Regions from separate parts of the Halobacillus sp. BAB-2008 genome, predicted to be linked through region 1. Evidence: riboswitches for the same ligand, from Rfam matches in the RefSeq annotation. Region 1 holds a riboswitch; the other holds the start of a gene.
What was found. Region 1 has a riboswitch for FMN ahead of ribD (bifunctional diaminohydroxyphosphoribosylaminopyrimidine deaminase/5-amino-6-(5-phosphoribosylamino)uracil reductase RibD). Riboswitches for the same ligand answer to the same signal wherever they lie in the genome.
Positions count from the first base shown of each region.

Region 2: it holds a riboswitch for FMN, as region 1 does, so the genes downstream of both, D479_RS12485 (ECF transporter S component) here and ribD (bifunctional diaminohydroxyphosphoribosylaminopyrimidine deaminase/5-amino-6-(5-phosphoribosylamino)uracil reductase RibD) in region 1, are expected to answer to the same signal.

Region 1 is NZ_ANPF01000001.1:3,186-13,705, forward strand. Features, by position in the region: gene D479_RS00025 (alpha-glucosidase) at 1-323, opposite strand, end outside; gene D479_RS00030 (hypothetical protein) at 574-1,089, shown strand; FMN riboswitch at 1,160-1,308, shown strand; gene ribD (bifunctional diaminohydroxyphosphoribosylaminopyrimidine deaminase/5-amino-6-(5-phosphoribosylamino)uracil reductase RibD) at 1,439-2,530, shown strand; gene ribE (riboflavin synthase) at 2,536-3,186, shown strand; gene D479_RS00045 (bifunctional 3,4-dihydroxy-2-butanone-4-phosphate synthase/GTP cyclohydrolase II) at 3,199-4,392, shown strand; gene ribE (6,7-dimethyl-8-ribityllumazine synthase) at 4,408-4,875, shown strand; gene D479_RS00055 (deoxyribodipyrimidine photo-lyase) at 4,988-6,412, shown strand; gene D479_RS00060 (aminopeptidase) at 6,435-7,676, shown strand; gene D479_RS00065 (acyltransferase family protein) at 7,881-8,897, shown strand; gene D479_RS00070 (type 1 glutamine amidotransferase domain-containing protein) at 8,958-9,620, shown strand; gene D479_RS00075 (YjiH family protein) at 9,702-10,520, opposite strand, start outside.
Region 2 is NZ_ANPF01000052.1:14,369-24,888, reverse strand. Features, by position in the region: gene menC (o-succinylbenzoate synthase) at 1-233, opposite strand, end outside; gene D479_RS12520 (o-succinylbenzoate--CoA ligase) at 230-1,684, opposite strand; gene menB (1,4-dihydroxy-2-naphthoyl-CoA synthase) at 1,769-2,587, opposite strand; gene menH (2-succinyl-6-hydroxy-2,4-cyclohexadiene-1-carboxylate synthase) at 2,646-3,443, opposite strand; gene menD (2-succinyl-5-enolpyruvyl-6-hydroxy-3-cyclohexene-1-carboxylic-acid synthase) at 3,443-5,179, opposite strand; gene D479_RS12500 (isochorismate synthase) at 5,180-6,571, opposite strand; gene D479_RS12495 (1,4-dihydroxy-2-naphthoate polyprenyltransferase) at 6,793-7,737, shown strand; gene D479_RS12490 (hotdog fold thioesterase) at 7,870-8,265, shown strand; gene D479_RS21300 (hypothetical protein) at 8,620-8,676, shown strand; gene D479_RS12485 (ECF transporter S component) at 8,705-9,301, opposite strand; FMN riboswitch at 9,465-9,609, opposite strand; gene D479_RS12480 (hypothetical protein) at 9,735-10,106, opposite strand; gene D479_RS12475 (ferritin) at 10,349-10,520, opposite strand, start outside.

The DNA.
Region 1 (10,520 bases):
TGTTCATCGCTCGTATGGTTCAAAACCAAATCAATGATCAGCTTCATCCCGCGTTGGTGGACTTCCTCCAATAGACGGTCAAAATCATCCATCGTACCGAATTCTTCAAGAATATCCTGGTAATCAGAAATATCATAACCGTTGTCGTCTTTCGGAGATTTGTACATTGGACAAATCCAAATAAAATCGATGCCCATTTCTTTCAAATAGTCGAGCCGGTCGATCATTCCCTGTAAATCACCGATGCCGTCCCCGTTCGAATCCTGAAAGCTCCGCGGGTACACCTGGTAACCAACCGCTTCTTTCCACCAAACACGCTCCATAACCATCGCTCCATTTCTTTAGGAAATAAAATTATTAATGCAATCGATTGCATGACGAAGGATATCTATATAGTACTGATTATATAGAAAAATCAAAAAACATCCACTTTAAGATAAGTCTTTTTGTGCAAACGTTTTCTTTTATTTGTATCCTAATCGAATATCTTTCGATTTACAATAGGGAGAGGTGTGAAACTTATTACATGATGCAAGCGTAAGCAATAAGAGAGAATACCGGGAGGGTGATTTGATGCGCGGGTACAAAATTGCTAAGGATAAGGAACGACGTGGCATCTGTGTAAGTAATGATTGTGGAGAAGTGATCGGTGAAATTTATAAAACTTCCAAAAGAGGCTTGGAAAAGGAGAATAATTTTCTTTTTTCCTTTCGTTCTCAGGAGGTTTCTTTCGGTATTCAGAAGGGACGCATCCTTTTTGCTGCGTATCGTTATTCCATCTCAGGCATGGAATTCATCTTTAAAGACAACCCCTTGAAAAGTCTGCTTTATTTCTGTGTGGAAGGGGAGGTACGGGGAGACGCCGTAAAGCTGGAGGAGAACTGGAATAAGGAAATAGAAGTAAAAACAAAAAAGAAAGAGCTGGCGGTTATTCGTCCTTTTACATGGAAGACGGGGGCGGATCTGTCGGTTTCTGAGGATGTCACTGAAGATTCCTTCTTGTTTCCCCTGATTGTGCTAACGTATTTTTTATATAAGGTGTATAAGGACGAAACAGCATTCATCGACGGACTGATCGAATGGGTGTAAGGGATTGTCAGACGTAAGGATTGCGAATTTTGTTCGTTTCCGTTATATTTAAAGTGTTCAAATCGAATAAGAGAACCTTCGGGGTCGGGTGAAAATCCCAGCCGGCGGAAAGAGCAGCTGCTCCAAGCCCGCGACGGAAAGTCAGTGTTAAGCACGGCTTTCCCTGATTTGGTGAAAATCCAAAGCCGACAGTGAAAGTCTGGATGGGAGAAGGTTGTAGGAACGTAATGGTACATTTCTTGAGTCAAGTGTACCCTTTGTTTGCTGTACGCAAAAAAAATTACGTTAACGACCCTGGAGAAGTATGTCTTCTTCAGGGTCTTTTTTTTCAAAAATCGGAGGGATGCAGATGGAACGCGACGAGAAATATATGTCTATGGCTGTGGAAATGGCGAGCAGCACGGTAGGGCAGACGAGCCCTAACCCTTCCGTAGCGGCTGTTGTGGTGAAAGATAACCAAGTTGTCGGCGTAGGTGTCCACGTCAAAGCAGGTGAAGCCCATGCAGAGGTGCATGCGCTGCGAATGGCCGGGGAAAAGGCGGATGGCGCAGAGATCTATGTGACGCTTGAGCCGTGCAGTCATCACGGGCGCACGCCTCCTTGTGCACAAGCTGTCATAGATGCGGGAATCAGACGTGTCATCATTGCATCCCACGACCCCAATCCGAGAGTGTCAGGAAGAGGAATAGAGATGATGAGAGCACATGGCCTGGAAGTAGAAATGGGTGTGCTGAAAGCGGAAGCCGACAAGCTGAACCGCGCTTTCTTCCATTCCATCCAGACAGGAATGCCTTATGTCCGGTTGAAATCAGCCATGAGCCTCGATGGAAAGATTGCAACATCGACAGGCGAGAGTCAGTGGATTACGGGCGAGAAAGCACGTGCTGACGGGCATCGATACCGCCACCTTTCGGACGCTATTCTCGTCGGCATCAATACAGTACTGATGGATAATCCAAAGCTGACAACAAGAATGGAAGGGCAGGGTTCCCATCCCGTTCGGATTGTCATGGATACACATTTGAGGATTCCTCCATCGTCGCAGTTAATTCAAAACGGCGAGGCGCCTACATGGATCTTTACTCTGGAGAACGATCAAAAGAAGAAAGACTTGTTCGAAGAACAGGATCATGTGGAAGTCATTCGAATGGAAGGCTCGACTATTGCCGTCGATGATGTGCTTCGCTATCTTGGAAAGAAGCGGATTACTTCCCTTCTGGTAGAAGGCGGGGCGACTATAGCGGATGCTTTCGTCCGTGCCGGGAAAGTAGATGAAACAGTAACCTATATCGCACCGAAGCTGATCGGCGGCAGAGAGGCGCTGACCCCTGTCGGAGGCAAAGGGATCCAGCAATTGAAGAACGTCCAGTCGTTTGAAGTGATCTTGACGGAAATACTGGGAGACGATGTCAAAGTCGTATCTGTGAAAAAAGGAGAGTAGAAACAATGTTTACAGGAATCGTTGAAGAAATAGGAACGATGAAATCCGTAAAGAATAAGACGGAAGCGTTGGAAGTGACGGTCGAAGCAGATGTGGTAGTAAAAGATGTCCAGCTTGGAGACAGTATCTCGGTAAACGGCGTCTGCCTTACTGTGACAGGCTTTACGGATAAAACGGTAACCTTCGATGTCATGCCGGAAACCTACCGAGCGACGAATATTCACGAATTAAAACAGGGGAGTCCGGTGAATCTCGAGCGCGCCATGGCTGCCGGCGGGCGATTCGGCGGCCATCTAGTTTCCGGACACATTGATGGAACGGGCACCATCGTTTCCAAGAAGCCGGAGTCGAATGCTGTTTATTATGAGATTGAACTTCCGGACGAACTCATTCATTATTTCGTATATAAAGGATCGATTGCCGTCGATGGTACATCTTTGACGGTCTTCGGTGTCTCAGAGAACAAGGTGACGATATCCTTGATTCCTCATACGGTCGAGCATACTGTTCTCGGCGGGAAGGACCGCGGGGACCGAGTGAATATAGAATGTGACATGATCGGTAAGTACGTAGCCCATTTTCTAGGGGCAGAAAAGAAGCATGAACAAGCGGCTGGTATGTCGCAACAATTTCTTAAAGATAACGGATTTGCATAAGGGGTGAAAACTATGTTTGATTCCATAGAAAAAGCATTGGAAGATTTGAAAGCGGGGAAAGTCGTCATCGTTTGTGACGACGAGGACCGTGAAAATGAAGGAGACTTTATCGGAATTGCAGAACATGCGACTCCTGAGATGATCAATTTCATGATCAAATACGGCCGGGGTCTCGTCTGTGCTCCGGTGACGGAAGCGTTGGCTTCTGATCTCGAGTTGATGCCGATGGTCGATAGTAATTCCGACCCGAACCAGACGGCGTTCACGGTAAGCATCGACCATACCTCCACAACGACCGGGATTTCTGCAGATGAGCGGGCCCGGACTGTCAGGGAGATGTTGAATCCGGAGGCAACAGCAGCTGACTTTCAACGTCCAGGCCACATTTTTCCTCTGATTGCTAAAGAAGGCGGTGTCCTGAGAAGGGCAGGCCATACGGAAGCAGCGGTGGATTTGGCACGGCTGGCCGGAGCAAAGCCTGCCGGCGTTATTTGTGAAATCATTAAAGATGACGGAACGATGGCGCGTGTCCCCGATCTGCGGGAGATGGCCGACGAATTTAATATCCCGATGATCACGATTGCAGATTTGATCCAGTACCGCCATAAGAAAGAAAACCACGTCAAGCGTGAGGTGGAGGTGAAGATGCCTACGGAATACGGAGATTTCCGGGCTGTTGCCTTCACGAACGATATTGATAATAAAGACCACATCGCACTTGTCAAAGGAGATATCGATCCAAACGAACCGACGCTTGTCCGTGTGCACTCTGAGTGTCTGACTGGAGATGTCTTCGGATCCTATCGCTGTGACTGTGGTCCACAGCTCCACAATGCATTGAGACAGATTTCTGAAAACGGAAGCGGTGTCCTGCTTTATATGAGGCAGGAAGGGCGCGGAATCGGACTTTTGAATAAGCTGCATGCTTATAAGCTTCAGGAAGAAGGCTTGGATACGGTCGAAGCGAATGAGAAACTCGGTTTCGGACCGGATCTTCGTGATTATGGCGTGGGTGCTCAAATATTAAAGGATCTTGGCATCACTAAATTGAGATTGCTGACGAATAATCCTAAGAAGATCTCCGGCCTCGGCGGCTTTGGACTTGAAGTTGTAGAAAGAGTCCCGATTCAGATGCCGTCCCGCAAAGAGAACGAGCGGTACTTGAAGACGAAACAATCCAAGATGGGTCATTTATTTCACTATTAGAAAGGGAGATGGAACATGGTTAAAACAATAGAAGGAAACTTAGTAGGAACTGGTTTGAAAGTGGGAATCGTCGTAGGACGGTTTAACGATTTCATTACAGGTAAACTGTACGAAGGAGCAGTCGATGCGTTCAAACGTCACGGTGTAGAACTGAATGATGTGGAAGTCGCCTATGTACCGGGTGCTTTTGAAATTCCTCTTGTAGCCTCCAAGATGGCGAACTCAGGGAAATATGATGCAGTCGTCACCCTTGGTGCTGTCATCCGCGGATCTACTCCGCACTTCGACTATGTATGTAACGAAGCAGCAAAAGGAGTTTCCCAGGCATCGAACCAGAGCGGTATCCCGGTGATCTTCGGTGTCATTACAACAGACACAATTGAGCAGGCAATCGAGCGTGCGGGTACGAAAGCTGGTAACAAAGGTTGGGAAGCAGCCACTGCGGCGATCGAGATGGCTACATTGATGAAGCATTTCGAGTGATTTAATACACCAAGAGCTGTTCAGTTCCATCTGAGCGGCTCTTTTTTTATACGTCCGGTTTATGGCTTTTATTAAAAAGGAAAGGATAATAGAGAAGGAGTGGAAGAGAACAATGACAAAGAGAGCGGTCTGGTTCCGCAGAGACTTACGATTACAGGACAATACAGCATTAGCGAAGGCTTTGGAGCATACAAAGGACGGGGATGAACTTCTCCTGTTCTTTCATATACACCCGGCTTTAAATGAATCATTTACAGCAAGGCATGATTATTTCTTCCAAACCCTTGCATCTTTCGTTGAAAAAGCAGAAGATGCCGGGGCGCCGGTTCATTTTATTACAGGGGATACAGAAGATGCATTTGAAAATTTAATCGAAACTGCCGGGATCGATATGGTTTATTTTAACCGAGACGAAACAGGGTTCGGCTATGAGAGAGATAAGCAGGTCGAGAAATACGTAACGTCTCTGGATGTCGACGTCTATCATTACTTGGACCACCATATTCATGGTGCCGATGAAGTGAAGAAGCAGGATGGCGGTTTTTACAAAGTTTTCACTCCTTATCTGAAGAAGTGGAAGCAGCTTCCGAAACCGGCGGTGCAGAAAGTCGATGATGAGTTACTGAAGAAAGCTGCCGTCGATGAGCGTGCCTCGTTCAAGGAAGGGGAATCCGCGTATGCTGATTTGCTCGAAAAAATCGAAGCAGATTTCGGCGGTGTCGGGGAAGCAGATGCGTGGGCACGTCTGGAACAATTCCTTGATGCGGATATTTACGATTATGACGAGCGCCGTGATTTCCCTGCGGTCGATGGGACAAGTCTGATGTCCAGGTATTTGAGGACCGGTGCCATTTCTGTACGCAGTGTCTATCATCAGATCCATGACCAGGTCGACTTCCGTAAGAAAACGGAAGGAGTGGAAACGTATATATCCGAGCTTGCCTGGCGTGATTTTTATAATATGATTTATCACTTCTATCCGAATGCACATGATGAAGAAGTAGTAGAAAAGTATCAAGGGATTCCCTGGAATAATGACGAAGACGTATTGGAGCGTTGGAAAGAAGGAAGGACCGGATTTCCTATCATTGATGCGGCGATGAGGCAGTTGAACGAGAGCGGCTGGATGCACAACCGGCTCCGTATGGCGGTTGCGTCGTTTTTGACGAAGGATTTGCTGATGGATTGGCGGAAAGGCGAACGTTATTTCCAGGAAAAACTCGTCGATTATGATCCCGCCTCCAACATCGGGGGATGGCAGTGGGCAGCTTCAACCGGAACGGATCCGGTCCCATATTTCCGCGTATTCAACCCGACCCGGCAGTCCGAAAGGTTCGATCCACATGGGCGGTTTATTAAAGAATGGCTGCCGGAGCTGCGGGACGTCCCGAAGAAGTATATCCACGAACCAGCGAAGATGCCGGAAAACGAACAAGAGAAAGCGAAGTGTATGATCGGGGAGGATTATCCGGAACCGTTGGTTGATCATAAACGAATGCGTGAGAGAGCGATTCAATTATTCAAAGATAAATCATAACAGTCTTAGAGGAGGTATATAGATGAGTTTTCAGAGGAAACTGGAAAAATACGCAGATATTGCTTTAAAGAAAGGTGTTCATTTACAGCAGGGACAGGGGCTGATCATCAACGCCCCCATCGAAGCAGCTGATTTCGTGCGCACCATCGGGGCGAAAGCATACGGTAGAGGAGCTAAGGACGTCCACATGGAGTGGAGCGACGAAATGTTGAATTACATGAAGCTTAAGAATGCCCCGATGGAAGTGCTGGAACATTTTCCGGAATGGAAAGCAGAAGGGCTGAGGCAGATGGTGGCAGACGGCTACGCTCTTCTCAGCATTTATGGGCCGGACCCCGACCTTCTTAAGGATGTGGACTCGGAACGCGTGGCGAAAGCGAATAAAGCGAGTGCAGAAGCGTTGACCGAGTATCGGGACTACGTTATGAATGACAAAACCACCTGGTCTGTCATCGCTTATCCACAGAAAGCGTGGGCAAAGAAAGTGTTCCCTGACGATTCAGCCGACAAAGCGCAGGAAAAGCTGTGGGAGCAGATCTTCCATATTACGAGAATCGATCAGGAAGACGCTGTACAGGCATGGGAAGACCATAATGACAGGCTTCGAAAAATCCGTGAATTCCTGAATGGAAAGCAGTACAAGAAACTCCACTACAAGGGACCCGGCACGGACCTGTCCATCGAACTTGTGCAGGATCATATTTGGCACGGGGGATCAGCTGTTTCTGAAGGAGGGGTTGAATTCAACCCGAATATCCCGACAGAAGAAGTGTTTACCATGCCTCATAAAAACGGAGTGCAGGGGACGGTGACAAGCACCAAGCCTCTTAATTACGGTGGGAATCTGATTGATAATTTCACACTGACTTTCCAGAATGGTATGGTGGTCGACTTCTCTGCAGAGTCGGGAGAAGAGACGCTGAAGCATTTATTGGAAATGGATAATGGGGCGAAACGGTTAGGGGAAGTTGCTCTCGTACCTCATGAGTCTCCGATCTCCCAGTCCGGACATATATTCTTTAACACACTTTATGATGAGAATGCCTCCTGCCACTTAGCACTTGGAAAGGCTTATCCGACGAATGTAGCAGGCGGATCCGGCTTTACGAAAGAGCAGATGGATCATCATGGTGTTAATGACAGTCTCATTCACGAGGACTTCATGATGGGTTCCGGGGCGCTGGATATTGATGGAGAAACCCATGATGGAAGTTATGAACCTATCTTCCGCAAAGGAGCATGGGCCATTCCCCTGGAAGATTAATCAAGGAAAGACACCCCGTCGGACGGGGTGTCCTCTTTCTTTTTTGACGGATCATTTACAAACACTTTCCATCCTTGACATTCGTATTACAGTTCATTTAAATTGCGATGAATACCGCTTGGATTGTTCATAAATGTGGTAACAATAGGGTAGAGATAAATTACTGAGACAACTTTTTCTATTCATAAAGAAGGGTGAGACCACATGAAGCGTGATGCTTTTTTTGACAATGCAAAGTTGGTGTTGATTTTCCTTGTCGTTTTCGGACATTTGATACAGCCGTTCACCGGCGATTCCAGACCTATGTACACCCTTTATACATGGATCTATACGTTCCATATGCCTGCATTCATTTTCCTTGCTGGATTCTTTGCGAAAGGCTCCGGCGAGAAGGACTATATTATGAACTTAGCGAAGAAGCTGATTCTTCCTTACTTGATATTCCAACTCGTTTATACCGGGTATTACTTCTTCATCGGTAAAGAGTCTGAATTGACCGGTATTTTCTACCCGCACTGGTCCCTGTGGTTCTTGTTCAGCTTGTTCTGCTGGCATATTCTCCTTTACTGGTTCAAGAAGGTACCGCCGATTCTCGGGGTGGCGATTGCCGTCCAAATCGGAGTGGTGGTTGGATACTTTACGGATATCGGTCACCATTTCAGCTTGTCACGAACATTCGTATTCTTCCCGTTCTTCCTTGCTGGTTACTGGTTGACGAAAGATCATGTGAAGCAGTGGAGAACGCGAAGGGTAAGAGAAATCAGCCTTGTGATTATGGCCTCTGTCGCTGTATTGATTGCGATGTTTCCGGAGATCAGTTCCGGATGGCTGCTAGGTTCTAAGTCATATGAGGTACTCGGCAGTCCGGAAATGGGCGGTATCGTCCGTTTGGGAATCTATGTTCTAGCCGGAATTATGATGGTCAGTGTTCTTTCCTGGATACCGGGAAAAGAATTCCGTCTCACTTATTTGGGCGGAAAGACCCTGTATGTCTACTTGCTCCATGGCTTCTTCATCCAGTTTTTCCGTCAGGCCGGCTGGTTTAAGGTCGATAACGTATTCGACGTGCTCGGCCTCGCGATTATTGCGGCAGCTATCGTATATCTACTGTCCAGCAGCATAATCAGGACGTTGACCCAGCCGCTGATCGAAGGACGCTTCCAACTGATTAAGAAATGGTGGAGCCGTATGGTAAATAAAGATTCCACCTTCCAATCTTAATGATTGAAATGCCTGGACTTGCGAATAATAGGAAAGATATTTGCAAGGAGGGGTACAGATATGACGAAAAAAATCCTGATGATTGTAACGAATGCCGATCGTATGGATGGGAACGAAACGGGACTCTGGTTATCTGAATTCGTCGAGCCCGCCACCGCATTCATGGAGGAAGGCTGGGAAGTAACCGCAGCCAGCCCTCAGGGTGGACGGCCTCCCATTGATCCGAACAGCTATAGTAACGAACTTCCCCGGTTCTGGGACGGTGTGATGGAACCCATCCATGATACGGTTCCGTTGGGCGCTGTGGATCCTACGAAATACAGTGCTATCTTCTTATGCGGTGGACACGGGACGATGATTGATTTTCCTGCTAATGAGCATTTAGAGGAACTGCTTCGGCATTTTCTAACCGAAGGGAAAGTTATCGCCTCTGTCTGCCACGGGCCGGCCGGATTTATCGGAGTGAAAGACCACAACGATCAGTTGCTCCTGGAAGGTCGGAAAGTGACCGGATTCACAAATGAAGAAGAAGAGAAGACGGGGCTTGCTTCTGTCGTGCCGTTTTCTCTGGAAGACCGCATGAATGAATCCGGTGCCGTGTTTGATAAGGGGGAGGACTACAGCGATCATGTCGTTGTCGATCTTCCGTTTATCACCGGGCAGAATCCTCAATCCAGCTTAAGTACAGCCCAAAAAATTATAGAGGAATTGAAAACCCGCTGAGTGTGATCTCAGCGGGTTTTTTAAGTACATGCATGTATGAAAAAAACCGCCGAGAGAGAATTCTCGGCGGGAGTTAGGATTTTAGAACAGGAAATGTGCAATTAGTGTAATGATCGGAAGTGTAATGATGGTACGTTCAAGGAAGATAATGAACAAGTCCTTCATATTGACCGGCACCTTCGATCCGAGCAGCAGCCCACCGACCTCAGACATGTAGATCAACTGAGTTACGGAAAGTGCAGCAATGATGAATCGTGTCATTTCACTTTCGATGGAAGAACCGATAATGGCAGGCAGGAACATATCGGCAAATCCGACGAGAATGGTTTCTGATGCTTCTTTCGCATAAGGAACCTGCATGAGCTCAAGTAATGGGATAAACGGTGTTCCAATCCATGCAAAGAATGGAGTGAATTCGGCTACCACTAGAGCCAGCGTCCCTAGAGCCATGACAATCGGGGCGACACCCATCCACATGTCCAGGATGTTCTGCGCTCCCTGTTTGAAGAAGTTGGCGAGGCTTGTAGACTTGCTTCCTCTTTCTACGGCTTTGGCATAGCCGTAAGTGAACAGATTGTGGTGTTCGGGTACTTCTTCGTTCTGGTCTGCTGGTTCCTCTGTAACATAGGTGTCCGCTTTGCGTGAGAGCGGAGGAATACGCGGCATGATTAAAGCAGCGATAAATCCAGCAGCGACGACGGTCAAATAGAATGGTATGAACATATCTCCCAGCCCTACTTCTTTAATGACCACAAGGCTGAAGGTGATGGATACGACAGAGAAGGTCGTCCCGATGACGGCAGCTTCCCGTTTAGTATAATAGCCTTCTTCGTATTGTTTACTTGTCAAAAGGACACCGATGGTTCCATCTCCGAGCCAGGATGCGAGGGAGTCAATCGA
Region 2 (10,520 bases), on a different contig from region 1:
AATAGAAGAGGTATCAGGAACTCTTTCAGTACGTGAAAAGCGGTAACGATCGTCTCTGATGTGTAAAAAGGAGACTCAAAGGCAGTGACCTCCCCGTAGCCGATTCTTCCTTCCGGATCTTCCGCTTCTACGATGAGAAGCTTCCTCCGATCGATGCTTGCCTGATGAGTGATGAAAGGCTTCTTTAACGGGAGCTCAATGGTGCGGATACGTACAGCTTCGACCTTCATCATACATTCCCTTCTTCCACTAAAGATAATAACTTTCGGCGAAGCAGTTTATTCGACGCGTTTCTGGGAAGTTCATCGACCCAGTAAAACTGTGCAGGTACTTTAAATTTCCCAAGACGCTCCAGACAATAATCCGTGATTTCTTTGTCTCCTGTCGCTTTATCACCAACAAGGAAAGCGACAGGAACTTCTCCCCACGTATCATCCCGTCGTCCTGTGACGCCGGCTTCTTTTATCCCGGGAATAGATGTTAGGACGCTTTCGATTTCCGCGGGGTACACATTCTCCCCACCTGATATAATGACGTCTTTCAAGCGGTCCACCACATAGAGAAACCCGTCATCATCCTTATAACCGAGATCCCCTGTCCGAAGGTATGTCTCTGCATTCCGGTCCCTATTATAGTAGCCTTTGGAAACCATCGGGCCCTTTACCAGTATCTCCCCCACTTCACCATTCTGGTGCGAATCTATGACCAGATCGGCCATACTCAGGGCTTTCCCGGCAGAACCCATTTTTGCCAGGGCGGATTTCGGACTTAGCGTAGCGATTTGTGAGGAGGTTTCCGTCATTCCATACGTTTGAAAAACTGGAATGTACCGATCTTCTGACTTTCGAAGTATGCTCTCCGGTACAGGACCACCGCCAAGGAGCATACAGCGGAAGCTGGACGGATAGCGGGACTCTCCCATTTCTTCCAACAGCCGCTGCAGCATGACAGTAACGACCGACGCGTGAGTAACGCCGTCTTCTTTGATAGCCCGATTCACGACAGATGCATCGAATTTCTTCAACAAATAAACCGGCATTCCGTAAATAACACTTTTCATAAGAAGAGAGAAGCCGCCTACATGGAAGAACGGAAGACAGGTCAGCCATTTATCATCTGAATGGAGTCCAAGATTCAATGAAGACGCCACAGCACTGTACCAGTGATTTCCGTATGTGTGCATAACCGCCTTCGGGCGCCCTGTAGTCCCGGATGTGTACATCATTGTGTACACGTCTTCGAAGTTCAAATCTCCCTTCAAACCTGACGTCGTCTGCGCTACCGGCAGCGAACCCAAACGGTGTACGATAATATCAAGACCTTGAACAGACGTCCGGGCTGTCTGTTCAAACTCTTCACCGATGAAGAAGTGATTAATATGTGCATCTTCCAGTTGGTAACGGATTTCTGGAGCAGTCAGTCTTGTATTTATTAACACAACAACTGCACCGATATAGCTGATTGCATGGATAAAGACAGGATACTGCAGATCATTAGTGTGAAGGAACGCCACATGGTCTCCATCTTTCACCCCTGCCGCTTTCATACGGAAAGCCATGCTTCTGCTTCGTTCTCTCAATTCCTGAAACGTCAAGCCTTCTCCGTTTGGTGTTTCAAAAGCGTTCCCATCTGGATTAAGTTCTGCTTGTTTATCTAACCAGTGAGGTATGATCGTCGTCATCATTACTTCGCTCCATCCTTTTTAAAACTGAAAAAAGGGGCTCCCCGATACAACGGGACGCCCCTTTCTTTACCATATGGTTGATGATCAAGGGAAACGAGGGAACTGATCGAAATCAGGTTTTCTCTTCTCCTTGAAGGCATCGCGGCCTTCCTTCGCTTCCTCTGTCGTGTAATACAACAGGGTAGCGTCTCCGCCCATTTGCTGCAGACCTGCCAATCCATCTGTATCTGCATTGAAAGAAGCTTTCAAGAAACGAAGAGCCGTCGGTGATTTCTCAAGGATTTCACGGCACCATTGTACCGTTTCAGCTTCAAGATCCTCTAATGGAACCACTGTATTGACCAGTCCCATATCTTCCGCTTCCTTGGCACTGTATTGACGGCAAAGGAACCAAATTTCACGCGCTTTCTTGTGGCCTACCATACGCGCAAGCAGACCTGCACCATATCCAGCATCGAAACTTCCAACCTTTGGACCTGTTTGTCCGAAAATCGCATTGTCCGCTGCGATTGTAAGGTCACAGACAACGTGAAGCACATGTCCACCGCCGATAGCATAACCGGAAACCATTGCGATTACCGGCTTTGGAATGACGCGGATCAAACGTTGGAGATCAAGGACGTTCAGGCGTGGAATCTGATCATCCCCTACATAGCCGCCGTGACCGCGGACTTTCTGGTCTCCACCTGCACAGAATGCATCGTCTCCAGCACCTGCAAGGACGATAACTCCGACACGGGAATTGTCACGTGCACGTGAGAATGCATCAATCAATTCGTTAACCGTTTGAGGACGAAACGCATTTCGCACTTCCGGACGGTTGATCGTGATTTTAGCAATTCCGTCTAGTGTTTCATACATGATATCTTCGTATTCGCGCTCTTGAATCCATTCAAAAGACATAACTTATTCCTCCTTAAAAGTACACTTTCCGTTCATGAAAAACGGTTTCATTACTCACTCATTTTATCATGAAGCCATCTACAATTTTAGCAAAAATTTTTGGTTTCTCAAGGTGTATTGCATGTCCAGCCTTTTCCACCACTATGTAGGATGCTTCAGGAATACGCTTTTCCATCCTATCATTTATTCGACAAAACTTCTCGTCAAGCGCTCCAACGACAAGCTGCACATCCATCTGAAGGTCCGACATACGCTCCCACCAGGAAGGTTGATGACCGGTTCCCATACCAAGTAAAGATTCCCGGAGCCCCCCCGGATCCTGAGCAAGACGTTCTTCGCGTATCGCCGTCTTCGCCTGTTGAGAAAGACGGTCCTGGGTACGGAACAAAGGGATGTTCTCCCAATAAGATACGAATGCATCTATTCCTTTATCCCTTATCATTTCCGCCAACGTTTTATCCTTTGCCTGTCTCGCCAGCTGCTCTTCCGTCGTTTCAAGCCCGGGTGAAGCACTCTCCAGCAGAAGTTTCTCTACCCGTTCTGGATAAAGGGCTGCAAAAGACAACGCAGCCCTCCCTCCGAGCGAATATCCGAGAACAGCCGCTCTCTCCAGCTCCAGTGCGTCGAACAAAGCGTCAAGGTCCCGGCAGAATTGCTCCATCGTGACCACTCCGAGCGGACCGGTCCGGCCATGCCCCGGCAGATCCACCTTGATTAACCGGTAGTCTCCGTCCAAAGCAGCACACGTTTCATCAAACGTTCGTGTACTACCCGTGAATCCGTGCAGCATAACCAGAGGAAAGCCTGTTCCGCTATCTTCCACCCAATAGGACCGTCTGTTAATGGTGTATCTCATCACTTGCTCCCCCCGGATAAGATGGAGGCTTCGACTTTCGCCCACTTCTCTTTATGGAAATCAACGTGGGTGCTTCTGTCCGTTCGCACTTCAATAACGGATAAACCCTCCTTCTTGTAGCTTTCGGCAAGTGCATGACGATAGGAATCCCATGTTTCCACAACGTGATGTCTACCATCGTACAAAGCAGTGACCGCCGAAAGATCAAGCCCCAGCGGAGTGCCGAACAACTCCTCGAAGTGATCCTGTTGTTTAGACTGAGGCAGATAGGAAAAAATTCCTCCTCCATCGTTGTTGATCACAACAATCGTAAGAGGGAGTTTTTTGTGTTTAACGAGCCAAAGACCGTTCATATCATGAAAGAAGGAGACGTCCCCAATCAGAAGCGTCGTTCTCTCCCCTGATACGGTCGTGCCGGCAGCCGCAGAAATGACACCATCAATGCCGTTCGCACCTCTGTTAGCCATCATCCTTACCTGCTTTGGTGTGGACATAAAGAAGCTGTCTACGTCTCTGATCGGCATGCTGTTTCCGATAAAAAGATTAGACTGGTTCGGAATGGAATCCGCCAGATAAACGACGGCATGGCCTTCGTTGAGACTTTCATCCTCCTGAACAAGCATTTCGGCTTTCGCCCTATTATTCATTTCCTGCCAGCGGGAGAGCCATTCCGTTTCGACATTATCCTCCGGAAGATGATCCGCCAACTGCTCACAAAACATCACAGGATCCGCCCAAATGTAATGAGCATCGATGCCGGCAGGCTCCCGATGACTAGGGTGTTCATCAGCAACGAAATGCTCTACCTGCTCCCCGAATTTCTGTACCCATTTCAAGTAAGCCTTGGAAACCGGCATGGCACCGAACCTTAGAATATAGCCGGGAATGACCTCTTCCCCGAGAGCTTCCGATTTCAGGAGACTATCATAGTTCTCCATAATATTTCTTTTGTCATGCGTTCCGGCACGGAGTTGTGAGAGCGGATCTGCCAATACCGGCACACCAAGTCGGGATGCAAGTCGCGTCACAGCCTCAGCCAGGTCAGGGTCCATCTGTGGGCCCACTACAATCAGACCACAGTCTTTCTCCGCAAACGTCTGCAAATATTGGCAGACCACCGAGGCATCCAGCATTCTCTTTCCATAAGAAGCTCGGGGAACCGTCACGCCCTCTTCCCGCCAGCAGCCTTCCAGATGAAAATCAGGGATAAGCGGCTCTCGGAACGGAAAATTCAAATGGACAGGACCCATATGGCCGTTCTTCGCTTCCTCGACCGCCCTGGAAGCCTGACGTCTGGCGTATATATGGTTTCCCGGCTCTGGTAGAGCAAGGTCCTGATACCATTTCACGTAGTTACCAAACATCTGAATTTGATTGATGGCCTGTGGTGCACCGACCTCCCTCAATTCATGCGGCCGATCAGCTGTAAGAATCAGAAGCGGGACACGGCTATAATAGGCTTCCACGATAGCAGGATAATAATTTGCCGCAGCCGTCCCGGAGGTACAAACAACCGCCACCGGTTTCTGTTCTCGTTTCGCTATTCCGAGCGCAAAAAAAGCTGCCGAGCGTTCATCAAGATGGACCCAGTGTTCCATCTCAGAATGCTCAGCAAACGTCATTGCAAGCGGTGTGGATCGTGACCCTGGAGAAATGACTACATGCTCCACCCCCGAAGAAGCAAGCTGATCCACAAAATGTGTTACATATTTAGATAACGATTCTACATGTCCCAATTATGACCCTCCCAAAACAGACAACATCGGCTTCAACTTCACAGCGGTCTCTTCGTATTCCGCCTGAGGGTCCGAGTCGGCAACGACCCCGCATCCTGCGAATAAAGAAGCCATCCTCTTCTGAATTAAAGCAGACCGGATCGCTACAGCAAATTCCCCATTATCCATCGCATCGAACCAGCCGACCGGTCCGGCATACCATCCTCTGTTGAGCGTTTCCTTCTCACGGATGTAAGCAACGGATTCCTTCTGGGGCATTCCACCGAGTGCCGGAGTCGGATGAAGCTTCTCCACCACATTCAAAAGCGTATATCCCTCATCCAAAATGGCATTAACCGGCGTGTACAGATGTTGAAGGTTTCTAAGCGGATACAGCACCGGCGCCTCCGGAATCTGTACGTCACTGCTGCAGGCTTCGACAGCTTGTCTGATCATTTCCACGACAAATTGATGCTCCTGCCGGTTTTTAGGATCGTTCAGCAGTTCTTCTCCCAGCGCCAAATCCGCTTCCGGCGTAGCTCCACGTGGAATGGTACCGGCAAGACAAGTGGAAACGAGTCTGCGCTCGTCTACTTTAACCAACCTCTCCGGCGTTGCGCCCACAAAATAATCTCCTTCACTCTCGAAGGCGAAAATGTAGCTGTTCGGCTGGGATTCCGCAAGTGCACGCAGCACGGAAGAAACGGACACATCCTCCTTGAAGGAGAGGCGAAGTTCTCTCGCCAGGACAATCTTTTCCAGGAGACCTGCTTTGATATCCTCTGTAGCTCGTCTGATCGTCTCTTTCCATTCGTGCGGAGCAACTTCTACAGCCGTCTCAATTTCCGGCACCTTATAAGTACCGGGCAGCCCATTCAATAACTGGTCCTTCTGATCAGCTATCTGTGCCGCGATCTGTTGGGCGTGATCCTCCGGAAAGAGGAGAGCATTTGAAGTCAAATACGACTTCCCGCCGACGTTGGTCAACAAGAAGGATGGAATGGACAGCTGGCTGTCCTTAAAGTTATCCCAAGGTTTTCCTTCCGGCTCTTCCGGGTCGAAACGGAAACCACCCAGCGCAACCATTCCCGTGCCCTTCTCCCCGAACGAATCGTGCACGACGGCGTTTTCCTTCAAGTCGTTCCATAGAGACTGTACTTCTTTGAAACGATCGTTTCCCTCTGCAAAAAGTTGGCTGGCTTTCCCAATGCCCACCATTGTGAAGTCTCCCTCCGCGCTCTGCCAGAACGAGCGGTGGGAATCCACCGTAAGACCAGCTTCAAAAAAACGATACGGCTCTTGATCATCTATGTGTTCAACGAAACTGATAAAAATAGGTTCCCCAAGATGATGTGCTCTCTGAAGGGCTTCCCCGATAACTTCTTCAATATGAGGTGCCTTCGTATGAAGCATAAAAATTCCTCCCATTCTTTAAGGGACGTTCCAGTATACTTGCGACACAAATTATTTAAGATCTGTGTGCATCATTCTCTATTTTATTCTCTTTTTTCCCTTGACTCAAGAATTCTTCACTCAAGGAAACATTTTCTTACATTGATTGACACTAAAGGCCTGTTTCCCTAAACTTAAATTGTTATCATAAAATCAATTTGGATACAAGGGAGAGGACATCCATGAGTTCAGTACAAAATCAAAATGTAAAAACTTCCTTGAATGAACGTGACGGATTCCAAGTTTGGTGGAGGCTCTTACGCCCCCACACGTTGACGGCAGCTTTCGTTCCTGTCTTTGTCGGGACGATGTTCGCTGCTCTGGAACAATCGATCAATTTCTGGTTATTTGCCGCAATGTTGCTCGCATCCATCCTCATTCAAGCTGCTACGAATATGTTCAATGAGTATTATGATTATGTTCGCGGTTTAGATAACGAAAATTCTGTGGGCATAGGAGGAACCATTGTAAGGGACGGCATTAGTCCAAGGACGGTTCTTACTCTTGCTTTCACTTTCTATGCGGTCGCTGCGATATTAGGGGTGTATATTTGTGCCTCATCGAGCTGGTGGATCGCCGTTATCGGTCTCGTTTCCATGCTTTTCGGTTACCTTTATACAGGCGGTCCCTATCCGATCGCCTACAGTCCATTCGGAGAAATCACGGCAGGCTTTTTCATGGGCACGGTCATCATCGGAATCAGTTACTTCATACAGACGGCTGCGGTGACTTGGGACGTCGTAATCGTGTCCATTCCGGTTGCTATTTTTGTTGGATCTATTCTGCTTACCAACAACATCCGCGACCGTGTCGGTGATGCGAAGAACGGACGAAGAACACTGGCTATTCTGTTCGGCCATCAAGGTTCGATCCGATTCCTGACGGCCCTGTTCTTTATTGCCTACGCCCTTACCGTGGTGCTTATCTTCGCAGGTCTTCTGCCGCTGTGGTCCTTTATCACTTTCCTTAGTTTGATTAAAGGCCGGCAAGCCATACAGGGATTTGTAGGAAAGAGCGAGCCTCTCGAGATGATGCCGGGCATGGTTGCTACAGCCAAAACGAATACGATATATGGATTCCTGCTCGGACTGTCCATGCTTCTACAAATTTATATCCCGATCGGATGATTATGAAAAGTTTGAATGTGCCATGCATTACGTTCGCTGCACATTCCAGGAAAAGGATGGACCGCCTCCATCCTTTTTTCTATAGGTTTGAGCGTTTGGATAATGGGAATAATACACAAAGGACGGGATGTTATGAATAAAGAAATGATGAAGAATACATTGATGGAAACGCTTGGAATGGAAGTCGTGAAGGCTTCGAAAGAGGAAGTTATCATGACGATGCCTGCAGACAGCCGTACCCACCAACCAATGGGTTTCCTTCATGGAGGAGCAAATGTTGCTCTTGCGGAAAGCGCAGCAAGTATTGGAGCGTTTCTGAACGTCGATCCGGAAAAGCAGCAAGTATTCGGCCTTGAAATCAATGCAAATCATATGAAGAGTATCCGGAGCGGCTTCGTCACCGCCCGTGCAACCCCTGCCCATATCGGCAGGACCACGATGGTTTGGGAAATCAAAATGGAAAACGAACAAGGGGATACTGTCTGCCTGTCCCGGTGCACGATCGGTGTCGTCCCGGCGAAGAAATAACTCGCTTTCATTTACAGGGAGGAGAGAATAGATCATGACAGAAGAAAAGAAACAGGAACTCAAGCAGCGATTGCTCGAAATGAAAGAAGAAGCGGAACAACAAATGGAAGAATATAAAAATGACCGTACGAAAGAGGACTATCCAAATGACAGTACCGGGGAGATTTCAAGCGTAGCCGATCATCCCGGCGACCTAGGAACGGATCAGTTTGAACGGTCTAAAGAGCAGACATTTTACGAGCAGGCAAGAGAAAAGCTGATGGATGCTGAGGATGCCTTGCAGCGGATGGAAGAAGGCACGTATGGAAGAGTGAAAAATCCGGCAAGCCGATTCCTGAAGAGCGACTCGAAGTCATGCCTGCCGCACGCTACACCATTGAAGAACAGGAAGAAATGGAAAAAGAAAAATAAAAGAGCGCCCCTTCGGGCGCTCTTTTTCTTATGCTGCGGAGGATTGTATCCGTTTCTGCTCCAGCCAAGGTTTCAGCTTAATGAACAGCGGAACGAACAAAGCTCCGATAATGATTCCTTTCAAGGCATTGAACGGCAGAATACCTGCAAGAACGGTCGCCCATTTTACCTGAGCAGACATCGTCTCCCAACCCATGAACCAGCTGTAAGCAGGCAGGACGAGGAAATAATTCAATACGCTCATTCCAAGCGCCATAATTACGGCGCTGAACACCAAGCCGGAAACTAACGATTTCGTGGTCTTGAATTTATGGTAGATCATCGCGACAGGTGCAACGAACAAGACACCGGCGGCAAAGTTTGCTACGACGCCGACCGGATCTCCAGCACCGGTATAAATGAGATAAAGTAAATTCTTCAGTCCCTCCACTATTATACCTGCGGCAGGCGTAAACAGTATGCCTGCAATCAACGCAGGGACATCACTGAAATCCACCTTTAAATAAGGCGGCAGGAACGGCAAAGGAAAATTTAAAAACATGAGTACCATCGAAATACTTCCGAATAAAGCTAAAATGACTAACTTGAGCAACTTGGATGATTGACCTGTATAAGGATTCATCATCGATCTCCCCCTTCATCTTGTCGTCGGTTCACATCCCAGATGAAGGTTGAACGGTACTTCCGTGTGTCCAATAAAAAACCCCTAAGCGCTATGTGCTTAAGGGAGTACAGATTGTCCACAGGAAATAGAGGGCAGGTTCAAAAAAACCTCTCCTCATTCCGCTCGACATCTTCTCCCATCCAGACTTTAACTGTCGGTTCTGGACTCTCACCAGATCAGCCGCAGGAAGAACCTGCGGGTCACGGACTCTAGGTATCTATGCACCTAATACCGTCGGTCGGGAATTACACCCTGCCCCGAAGATGGAACCGATATGATATTGTATCCTCATTGTAGTCAAAATGTGATGATATCGCAAGTTAGAAGTTCTGCTTCTGATTAATTTCGACGAATCCCGGACTAAGTCCGGTTCCTCTCTCCGCTCTGCCTGCTTTCATCCTATTCTTCTCGCTTTCCCTATAATTCTATTAAAGAAGAAATGCATGAAGAGAATAATCATGAAATAGATCCCGACGTTAACAAAGAAAGGAAGGACATTCAGGTTTGTAATTCTCTCCATTTCCAGTCCGAATTTATAAGGGAACGGCGGCGAGAGCTTCGATGGATTCTGCGTAACGAAATGGAAGGGAAACCCCAATTCCATTCCACCTTCCCTTGCATGCTCCAAATACGTTCTATACTGCTGTTCCTCTTCTACATATACTCCACTAAAATCTGCACTTATTAAGGTAAGCAATACAGCTGGAATGAATGTAAAGAAATATTTCATAGTTACCACCAATTTTCCCATCCGAAATTTGCTCAAGCAACGCATCCTTCTTGCAGACCTGACGCTTTACTGCGCGTAATCATTAAGAGTTTCAGTCAATCCATTTCCAAGCACACCCATATAAAGGTAACATTTTCCTAATAAAAAAGGAAGAGAAGGCACAAAAAAACGAGCCTGGATGATTCGCTCCATCCGACCCGTAACGTGAGAGCGCCCTACGATAGATCTTCGCGCTTCTTTCTGCGTTACCAAATTCCCCTACATTACCGAGCTGTTTTTCACCCTGCTGCCTGCCTTTGCCCAAGCTCTTGATCTAAAAGTAAAAGCGCAGAGGAATTGTTTTGGGCCAGTGATAAGCGATCCACTATCGTTTGAGCCTGAGCCTCTTCATCTATCTGTTCCCGGAGAAAATCTTGAATAATGACAGCCGCCTGTGGGTCCACCTGGACG